DNA from 3 places in the Niveibacterium sp. COAC-50 genome. Region 2 is predicted to be linked to each of the others. Evidence: predicted binding sites of a transcription regulator. Region 2 holds the regulator's gene; each other region holds the start of a gene.
What was found. Region 2 encodes FNR, which switches genes on or off when oxygen is low (the NO sensors DNR and NnrR bind a similar motif). Its sites were predicted from a motif close to TTGANCTAGNTCAA; they were not measured.
Positions count from the first base shown of each region.

Region 1: the regulator FNR is predicted to act here: its motif matches at 1,351-1,364, upstream of HH302_RS04025 (DUF2249 domain-containing protein).
Region 3: the regulator FNR is predicted to act here: its motif matches at 1,934-1,947, upstream of napF (ferredoxin-type protein NapF).

Region 1 covers NZ_JABCJM010000001.1:901,704-904,975, reverse strand. Annotated here, with positions in the region: gene HH302_RS04030 (LysR family transcriptional regulator) at 1-911, shown strand, start outside; gene HH302_RS04025 (DUF2249 domain-containing protein) at 945-1,289, opposite strand; gene otsB (trehalose-phosphatase) at 1,460-2,197, shown strand; gene HH302_RS04015 (O-acetyl-ADP-ribose deacetylase) at 2,200-2,751, shown strand; gene HH302_RS04010 (FUSC family membrane protein) at 2,893-3,272, shown strand, end outside.
Region 2 covers NZ_JABCJM010000003.1:376,563-379,834, forward strand. Annotated here, with positions in the region: gene hemN (oxygen-independent coproporphyrinogen III oxidase) at 1-973, opposite strand, end outside; gene fnr (fumarate/nitrate reduction transcriptional regulator Fnr) at 1,069-1,809, shown strand; gene HH302_RS14915 (SirB2 family protein) at 1,810-2,190, opposite strand; gene HH302_RS14920 (alpha/beta hydrolase) at 2,199-3,272, opposite strand, start outside.
Region 3 covers NZ_JABCJM010000004.1:246,842-250,113, forward strand. Annotated here, with positions in the region: gene HH302_RS16710 (MAPEG family protein) at 1-80, shown strand, start outside; gene HH302_RS16715 (hypothetical protein) at 80-481, shown strand; gene HH302_RS16720 (VOC family protein) at 510-881, shown strand; gene HH302_RS22780 (GNAT family N-acetyltransferase) at 818-1,876, shown strand; gene napF (ferredoxin-type protein NapF) at 1,996-2,499, shown strand; gene HH302_RS16735 (chaperone NapD) at 2,505-2,816, shown strand; gene napA (nitrate reductase catalytic subunit NapA) at 2,857-3,272, shown strand, end outside.

The DNA of each region.
Region 1 (3,272 bases), on a different contig from region 2:
TCGAAGCAATGACGATCTTCACTAAGGTGGTGGAGCTAGGCAGTTTCGCCGCTGCAGCGGAACATCTGAAACGCTCCACCTCCGCCGTCTCACGCCAGGTAGCGCAACTCGAAACCTTGCTCGACGCCCGCCTGCTGCATCGGACCACCCGCCGCCTCTCGCTGACCGAGAACGGCCGCGCCTACTACGAACGTTGCGTGCAACTGCTGGCCGACATCGCCGAGGCCGAAGAACTCGCCGGCGCGCGCGACCCCAAGCCACGCGGCACCCTGCGCCTCACCGCCCCGATCAGTTTCGGTGTGAGCCACCTGGCGCCCGCCATCGCGGCCTACGTGGCGCGCTTCCCGGCGGTTCGCGTCGACGTGGCCTTGTCAGACCGGCAGGTCGATCTGATCGAGGAAGGCCTGGATCTCGCGATCCGCGTGGGCGAGGTCGGTAGCCAGACACTCGTCGCGCGGCCGATCGGCCAGGCACGCCTGATGATTGCCGCGGCCCCCGCCTACCTCGCGGCCCATGGCGAGCCCCGCCATCCGGCCGATCTGGCACGGCACGCTTGCCTGACTTACGCCTACGCTTCGGAGGGTTTGAACTGGGTGTTCCGCGGCCCCGAGGGCGAGCGCATCAAGGTGCCGGTGCGCGGACCGGCGCACGCCAATAGCGGCCCGCTGCTGGCCGAACTGGCCGCACAGGGGCTCGGCCTGACCTCGGCGCCGGACTTCATCCTGCAACCGCTGATCGACAGCGGCCGGCTGGTCGAAGTGCTCGGCGCCTGGCGCGCACAGCCGCTGACGATCTACGCGGTGTATCCAACGCGCCGCCATCTCTCGGCGGCAGTGCGCGGCTTTGTCGGCCACCTGAGTGACTGGCTCGCGAATGCGTGCGCTGGAAAGAAAACGGGCGCCCAGACCTGAGTCGGGACGCCCGTCGCGCTAAAGCCGCCGCGTTCAGTTACCGCAGCCGCAGCCTCCCGCACCGTTGCCACCGCAGCCGCCACCAGCGCTCTGCTGGGCAGCTGCCTCGGCGTAAGCGCCCAACTGCACACGGAAGTCGATGACGATGTTGCCCGGCTCGCGCGCCACATAATCAATCTTGATCTGGTCGCCATAGCGGTGGCGGATCTGATCCAGCAGGGGCAGCGGATCGTGGTCGTTCTGGAAACGCATCACGTCGCCATCGTTGAGCGACTCAAGCGCGCCAAAGATTGCGGCGTGGCGGAAACGCTTGGAAATGGCACGCGCATCAAAGCCGAAAACGCCGTTTTCTTGCGCAAGGGTGTCGGAACACGACATGGATCACCTCTTGGGGTTCGTTGGGGTGCAGCCAGTTTCGCGGCCACACGGCTTTGTTTCCTTGAGCCGGAACAAGCGGCCGGACGCACAGTCAGGGATAATGCACACCCAGTTTCCGCGGCAAGCGTCTATACCCAGAAGAGCGCGCACGCCCAGCAAGGACTACCCCCATGCAAACAAAATCCCCCCCGCGCCTCGCGGCAGAAGCCCTCGCCTTTTTCCTCGACTTCGACGGCACCCTGGTTCCGTTCGACAAACCCGACGAAACCGTGCCCTTGGTCGACGATGGTCTGCGCTCGTTGCTGACCGAACTGCGCAACCGTGCTGACGGTGCGCTGGCGATGGTCAGCGGCCGCAGCATCGAAGTCATCGACAGTCTCTTTGAACCGCTGCGCCTGGCCGCTGCGGGCGAGCATGGTGCCGAATGGCGCTTCACGCCCCACGCCACGCGCGAGCAACTGGTGCCGCCGCCGGGCCTCGTCACGGCGCACGCCGCTTGCGAGCAATTCGCCAACCTCACGCTCGGCGTGCGTTTCGAGCGCAAGGCCTTGTCGATGGTGCTGCACTTCCATCGTCATCCTGAGCTGCGCGAGGCCGCAGCCAAGGCGGCTGAATCCGGCTGCCTGCCCGGCAGCGGCGTGCGCGTCATGCACGCCCGCGGCATGGTCGAAGTCAAGCCGGTCGAAGCGAGCAAGGGCGCGGCGATCAACCGCTTCATGCAGGCCTTCCCCTTCGCCGGGCGCAAACCGGTCTTCATCGGCGACGACATCACCGACGAAGATGGCTTCCTCGCCGTCAATGCGCTGGACGGCATCTCGATCAAGGTCGGCCCCGGCAATTCGCATGCGCGCTATCGCCTGCCCGACGAGGACGCGGTGCGCGACTGGCTGGAACAGTTGCTCGATTGAGCGTGGCGCAGGCCGACGCACCGGATTCCCGCCTGCACATCTGGCAGGGGGACATCACCACCCTGGCGTTCGACGCCATCGTCAATGCCGCCAACAGCAGCCTGCTGGGCGGCGGTGGCGTGGACGGCGCGATCCACCGCGCGGCCGGCCCGCAGCTGCGCCAGTATTGCGCGGACCTGGGCGGATGCCCCACTGGCGAAGCGCGCATCACGCCAGGGTTTCGCTTGCCGGCGCGCCACGTACTGCACACCGTTGGCCCCGTGTGGCGCGGCGGGTCGCACGGCGAGCCCGGTCTGCTGGCCGCCTGTTTCCGAGCCTGCTTGGCGCTGGCCAACCAGCATCAGCTCAACACCATTGCGTTTCCGGCAATCAGTTGCGGCATCTACGGCTACCCGCCCGAACTCGCGGCACCGATCGCGGTCGAGGAATCGCTGACTGCGCTGGCGTGCCGCGATAAGCTTCAGATCACGCTTGTCGCGTTTGACACCGAAATGGTCGAACACTTCGCCACCGCCCTGTCTGGCCAACGCGGCGCTCAGGGCCAGAAGCGCTGATTGCGACCGATGCAGCAGCAGGCCAACCCCACAGGCAAGCGCGCCACGCCAAACGGATCACCGAGAACACCCATCCGCCATGACGCCGCCGCGCGCGTGGCTTGCGCATTTTCTGACCGTCTTTAGCAGGTGCTGACCACGATGCCGCAGCTCCCCCGTCTGCTCTTCACCCATACGATCTACAACGGGATCGGTTGCGCCGCTGGCGTGCTGTTACTTGCCCTCTGTGGCTACATGGTCGGCGGCTTCGCGCTCGCGGCGGTACTCTCCAGCGGTGCAATGGCGGTCAGCATCGCCGACGTGCCGGCGCCTGAGGGCCACAAGCTGCGGCAGCTCCTGCCCGCATGGCTGGGCACGGCACTGGTCACGCTCCTCGTCAGTGCGAGCCACGCGCAGCCGATTTTGCTCGGCTTGGAAATCACCGTCGTCGGCTTCGTCGCCGGTCTGCTCAGCGCATGGGGTCGCCTCCTGCTGCCGATGGGCTTCAGCCTCGTACTGGCAACCGTGTTCGCCATGGCATT
Region 2 (3,272 bases):
CCGAGTGCGTTGAATAGCCCTGGAAGTTGCGATACAAACGCCCGTTGCGCTGAGCCACGGCCATCTCGTCGTCCGGCCGCGCGAAGTGGTCCATGCCGATGAACACGTAGCCCGCGTCAGTCAGCTTCGAAATCGCCATGCCCAGGATCTCGAGTTTCTGGTCCGCACTCGGCAAGTCGCCCGCATTGATCCGCCGTTGCGGCATGAAGCGCGTCGGCAGGTGGGCATAGTTGTAGAGTGCAAGACGGTCCGGGGCGATCTCCAGCACGCGATCCAGCGTCTGGCTGACGCGCTCGACGCTCTGGAACGGCAATCCGTAGATCAGATCGATACTGACCGAACGGAAACCATTCGCGCGCGCGGCCGCGATGACCGCCGCGGTTTCCTCAACAGACTGGATGCGGTTGACGGCTTTCTGGACGATCGGGTCAAAATCCTGAACACCGACGCTCATCCGGTTGAAGCCCTCGGCCCCAAGCAGCGCAACGGTTTCAGCGGAAACGCGGCGCGGGTCTACCTCGATCGAGTACTCGCCACCGGGCGTCAGGTTGAAATGCCGGCGGATCGAACGAAACAATTCGCGGATCTCGCTGTCCGACAGGAAGGTCGGTGTGCCGCCGCCCCAGTGCATTTGTGAAACATCGTGCGAGCCGGCGAGCTGTCCGGCGACCAAACCCATTTCTTTGTCAAGATAGCGCAGGTAGCGCTCCGCCCTGCTACGGTCCTTCGTGACAATCTTGTTGCACGCGCAGTAGAAGCAAACCGTATCGCAGAATGGAATGTGGAAATATAATGAGAGGGGTTTTTTGAGGCCGCCCTGCGCGCGCAGACCTAGATGTCTTGCGTAGTCGCTGCGTCCAAAGCCCTCGTGAAACCTGTCCGCGGTCGGATACGACGTGTAGCGCGGGCCGGAAACGTCGAAACGCTGGATGAGATCGCGGTCGAAGACCGGCGTCTGCTCATTCTGATTCATTGTTTATTTTTTTCTCTCTGTGGATGCCGGAAGGTGTCATGAACTCGGTCGGAGCCGTTTGATTGCCATCAACTAGCCCACTTGGAGCACCCGCCTTGGAAAAACCCGCCACGATTCCGCTGACGGCCGTCAATCTTCGCACCGCGTGCACCCAATGCAACCTCAAGGAGCTTTGCCTTCCCGTTGGTCTTGACGACGTCGATCTTGAAAGGATCGACGGCCTCATCACTGCACGCAAGAAGGTCAAGCGGCAGCAGCATTTATACCGTGCTGGGGAGCCTTTCGAAGCAATCTATGCGATTCGCACCGGTTTCTTCAAGACCGACATCCTGACCGAAGACGGCCGGGATCAGGTCACCGGTTTCCAGATGGCCGGAGAGATCCTCGGACTCGACGGCATCTCGACGGATCGGCATGTCTGCAATGCGGTTGCACTTGAGGATTCAGACGTCTGCATGATTCCGTTCGAACGGCTCGAAGAACTCTCGCGCCGCATCGAACCCCTGCAGCGCCAGTTCCACAAGTTCATGAGCCGCGAGATCGTCCGCGAGCAAGGCATCATGATGCTGCTCGGGTCGATGCGCGCAGAAGAACGTCTGGCTGCATTCCTGATCAACCTATCGCAACGCATGCGCCTTCGTGGGTACTCCGCTTCGGAGTTCCACCTTCGCATGACGCGCGAGGAGATAGGCTCTTACCTCGGTCTGAAACTGGAGACAGTGAGCCGGGCGTTCTCCAAATTCCAGGATGACGGCTTGATCAGCGTCCACCAGAAGCACATCCAGATTCTGGATGCGGATGGACTGCGCCGACTGATTGGCCGCGCGAACGTGTAGTTACCACCACGGCGTCGGTCGTTTTGTCAGCGCGACCGACACGATGTAAGCCAGCACCAACAAAGCGGCCACAAATGTGGCCGCTTTTGCTTGGCGTGTGCGCCCGCGCTTGAGCGCGTAAGACCCCAGAACGATGTAGCCAAGCAAGCCAAGCACCTTCGCGGTCAACCAGTCGTCACGAAACGGCGCTACGCGAAGGGTCCAGGCCAAGGCGACGGCCGAGGCGAGCAATCCGGTATCGACGATATGCGGAACCACCCTCGCCCAACGCTGGCGCACCCAAGGCGCATCAATCAGGACGCCGATACCTCTGGCGATGAATCCTGTTGCCGAGAGCACCACGAAACTGACGTGAAGATGTTTGAGCAGCAGGTAATCCATCGGCCTCGTTAGCGTTCCATGACGTAGTCACCAGGAGCAGCGGCAAGCGGAGGAAAGGCTTCGTTGCACACGGGTGGCGGTGCGACACGCTCACCGCAACGCTCGTCCAGCCACCTGAACCAATCGTCCCACCAACTTCCGGCGTGGTGGTCGGCGCGCTCACGCCAACCATGCGCGCTGTCGGTCCGGTGAGCCGTGCCGATCCAGTATTCGCGTTTCGGCGGCTGTACGGGTGGGTTGACGATCCCGAGGATATGCCCGCTGGACGACAGCACGAAGCGCTTGTCTCCACGCACGAAATTGGCCACCCGAAATGCTTGCCGCCACGGGGCAATATGATCGTCTTCGGCCGCAACGGCATACAGCGGTTGGGTGATCCGCCCAAGATCGAGCGACTCGCCAGCGACGGTCAGCGCATCGGCCTCAATCAGGCGATTCTTGAGGTAGAGCTCTCGCAAGTACCACGCATGCATGGCATAGGGCATGCGCGTGGTATCCATGTTCCAGTAGAGCACGTCGAACGACGGCGGCTTTTCGCCCATCAGGTAGCCCTGAACCACGTATTGCCAGATCAACGGGTTCGAGCGCAGCAAGCGGAACGATGTAGCCATGTCGCGGCCGTCGAGGTAACCGCGCTGCTCCATGGCCCGCGTCAGGTAGCGGACGCTCCCTTCATCGATGAAGACCTCCACGTCGCCCGGCTTGGCGAAGTCCACCAATGTCGTAAATAGCGTCCAGTGTGCAACCGGCATCTCATCCGGCGTGTAGTGGCGATTCGCCCATGCCATGTACATCGACAAGGCCGTACCGCCGATGCAGTACCCGACCGCATGTACTTTGTCCGCCCCGGATAGTTGGCGAGCGACCTGAACTATCGCATCCACCCCCTCCTGCAGGTAATCATCGAAACGAACGTCGCGGAGCGCTGCATCGGGGTTCTTCCACGAAGTGATGTACACATCGAAGCCCGCATCGCGCAAATGCCGCACCAGACTCTTCTTCGACGTCAGATCAAGGATGTAGAACTTGTTGATCCATGGCGTCACGATCACGATCGGGGTTTGTCGAACCGTATCCGCCGT
Region 3 (3,272 bases), on a different contig from region 2:
CCAACCTCGCGACGCTGCGTAGCCTGGTCTGGTTCGTCGGCGTCATCGCCTGCGTGCGGCTGATGTGCGCGGCAATTTGATGCGACGTGGCGCGCTTGCGCTCGGCGCGCTCGGGCTGGTCGCGACGCCGCTCGTGTTCGCACTGCTGCCCTACACGCGCCCGAGCGTCGCCGGCACGCCGGACCCGATCACGGCCGTAACGCTGTTCGCCTTCCTCGCGCTGCCGTGGCTGATCGTGCTGATTTCAGCCTGGCGCGGCGCCGAGCGTTTCGCGATGGCGAGCGGCGCGTTGATGGCGGGTTTAGAAGCGCTCGCGCTCGGCGTTGCGCTGGCTCACCCGAGCGGCACCCTGGCCGCGCTGCTGTACCTGCTGAAGCCGATCGGCCAAGTGCTTGTCTGCCTGCCGCTCGGCGGCGTGATGACCTGGGCAGGCCGGCGTGCGGCAACGATTGCACGGCGCCGTGCCGGCACCCCACAATGATCGCCACCGCTGCCCACGGAGACGCTGCATGAGCACCCACCTATCCAGCCTCGGACAGATCGCCCTGCACGTGGCCGATGCCGACGCCTCCGAGCGCTTCTACCGCGACGCGCTCGGCCTTCCCTTCCTGTTCCGCTCCGGCAATCTGGTGTTCCTCGACTGCGCGGGTGTGCGGCTGATGCTGCAAGGCGGCCCGGCGCCGCGCTCCCCCGGCAACACGGTGTGCCTCTACTTCAAGGTGCCGGCGATCGAGCCGGCCATGGACGAACTGAGCGACCTCGGCGTCGAGTTCGAAGGGGCCCCGCAGCTGATCGCCCGCATGCCGGACCATGAGTTGTGGATGGGCTTCTTCCGCGACCCGGATGGCTATCTGCTCGCCCTGATGGAGGAGCGGCGCTGAGCGCCCCGCCGAACCTCGCCGGCGAGGCGCCGATCGTCATCGACATCGAGGCCTCCGGCTTCGGTCCGCGCAGCTATCCGATCGAAATCGGACTCGCGCTGGGCAACAACCGGGCGCTGTGCACCCTGGTCTGCCCAGAAGCAGAATGGACCCACTGGGACAGCAGCGCCGAGGCGATTCACCACATCTCGCGCGACAGCCTGTTTCAGCACGGGCGCCCGGCGCAGCATGTGGCCGAAGTCCTCAACCGCGAGCTGGCGGGCAAGGTTGTGTATACCGACGGCTGGGCCAACGACTACACCTGGCTGGCGCTGCTGTTCGACGCCGCAGGGCGCGTGCCGGCCTTCCGCCTCGATAACCTGCGTACGCTGCTGAGCGAGGAAGAAGCCAATCGCTGGCACGACACGAAGGCGCAAGTTCAGGCCGAGTTGCATGTCGAACGCCACCGCGCGAGCAACGATGCGCGCGTGCTGCAGCTGACCCTGCTGCGCCTCAAGCACGGCCTGCAGCCGCTGAGCGAGCGCGGACGCAGCCACGAAGCGCATCTGCTCGACGAGATGGCGAAGCTCGACGCGCTGACGCTGGGCGACCTGATCGCCGCGCAAAGCGGTCTCTTCTCCGCCGAAACCCAGCGCGAACATCACGCCGCGGCCCTCGCATGCGGTGGGCGCGTGATCGCCGAACACCTGCAACACAGCCTGGCCGGATACGTACTGATGCGCCCGTACGATACCGAGAGCTGGGAAATCCTCTCGATCAACATTCACCCCTGGTACCGCAGCACCGGCCTGCATCGGCGGCTGCTCACGCGGACCCTGGCGCACCTGATCTCGCACGGCGCGGTAACGCTGCGCAGCCGCGTGCTGCCCGGCCACGAGATCGCGATGCGCCTGCATGAGAAGCTCGGTTTCGCGCGCGAACGTGAAGCCGCAGACGGCAGCCTCCACTACCTGATCCGCGTGTCAGACCTCGCGCGGCGGCTCAGGCAAGCATGACCCGCCATTTTGCACCGCACAATAACCCCTTGATTAGTAAGGGCTAAGTCACCCGCATTGACGCGCGTCAATGCCACAACGGAAATACGCGCGCCCAATCCGGCGCACAAGGGTGGTGCATGGATCCAACACGACGTCGATTCCTCGGGGGCGCGCGCCCGACCGCCACAGAACGCTACCTGCCGCCGTGGGCCGGCGACGCGCAAGGCTTCCTGCACCGCTGCACACGTTGCGGCGATTGCGTGAGCGCGTGCCCGGTCGGCTTGCTTGCGTTGGACGCGGAAGGCTATCCGTCGCCGCAGTTCGACCAGGCGGCGTGCAGCCTTTGCGGCGAATGTGTCGTGGCCTGTTTGCCGCGCGCGCTCGATCGCAGCGAGGGCCGCGCGGCGTTTGCGCATGTAGCGCAAGTTGGCCCGGGGTGTCTTGCGCTGCAAGGGGTGGAGTGTCGGGTATGCGGCGAAGCATGTGAGGTGACGGCGATTACGTTCCGACCCCAGCTCCGTGCGCTTGCCCAGCCGGCCATCGATGCGTCGTGCTGTACCGGCTGCGGCGCGTGTGTTGGAGTGTGTCCAAGTCATGCGGTGGCCTTGCGGGCACCGTCCGAATCAGTCGCGGGGGAATGAACAACATGCGAATCGTCGGATTGGTGATACGCGCAAAGCCGGAGCATCTGGATTCCGTCAGCACAGCGCTGACGGCCTTGCCGGGCGTAGAGATCCACGGGCGGGACGACGATGCCGGCAAGCTCGTCGTCACAGTCGAAGATGTCCCCGGCGCAGCAACGACCGAGACCCTTACGCAAGTGCAGCTGGTGGAACATCTCGTGTGCCTCACGCTGGCCTACGAATACTCCGACCACGAACCGGAAGGCGCAGCCACGACGGCAGCCCCGGCCGCTACCCAACCCGATACATGTGAGGCCTCAGCCCACGCGGGCTGAGGCCTCACAAGAACAAGACGAATACCTTTCCGGAGGCAGCATGTCACTGAACAGACGCGATTTCATCAAGGCCAACGCCGCTGCAGCGGCCGCTGCATCCGCAGGTGTAAGCCTCGCGGCCCCGAAGGCTGCGCCGGCTACGGCCGAGCCGGTCGACAACACGCTGCGCTGGGACAAGGCGCCCTGCCGTTTCTGCGGCACCGGCTGCTCGGTGCTGGTCGGCGTACAAGGCGGGCGCGTCGTGGCAACGCAAGGCGACCCGGACGCGGAAGTGAACCGCGGGCTCAACTGCATCAAGGGCTACTTCCTGTCGAAGATCATGTACGGCGCCGACCGCCTGACGACGCCGCTGCTGCGCAAGAAGAACGGCGTATACGACAAGAATGGTGACTTCGTGCCCGTGTCGTGGGACGAAGCCTTCGACATCATGGCAAGCAAGTGGAAGGCTGCCATCAA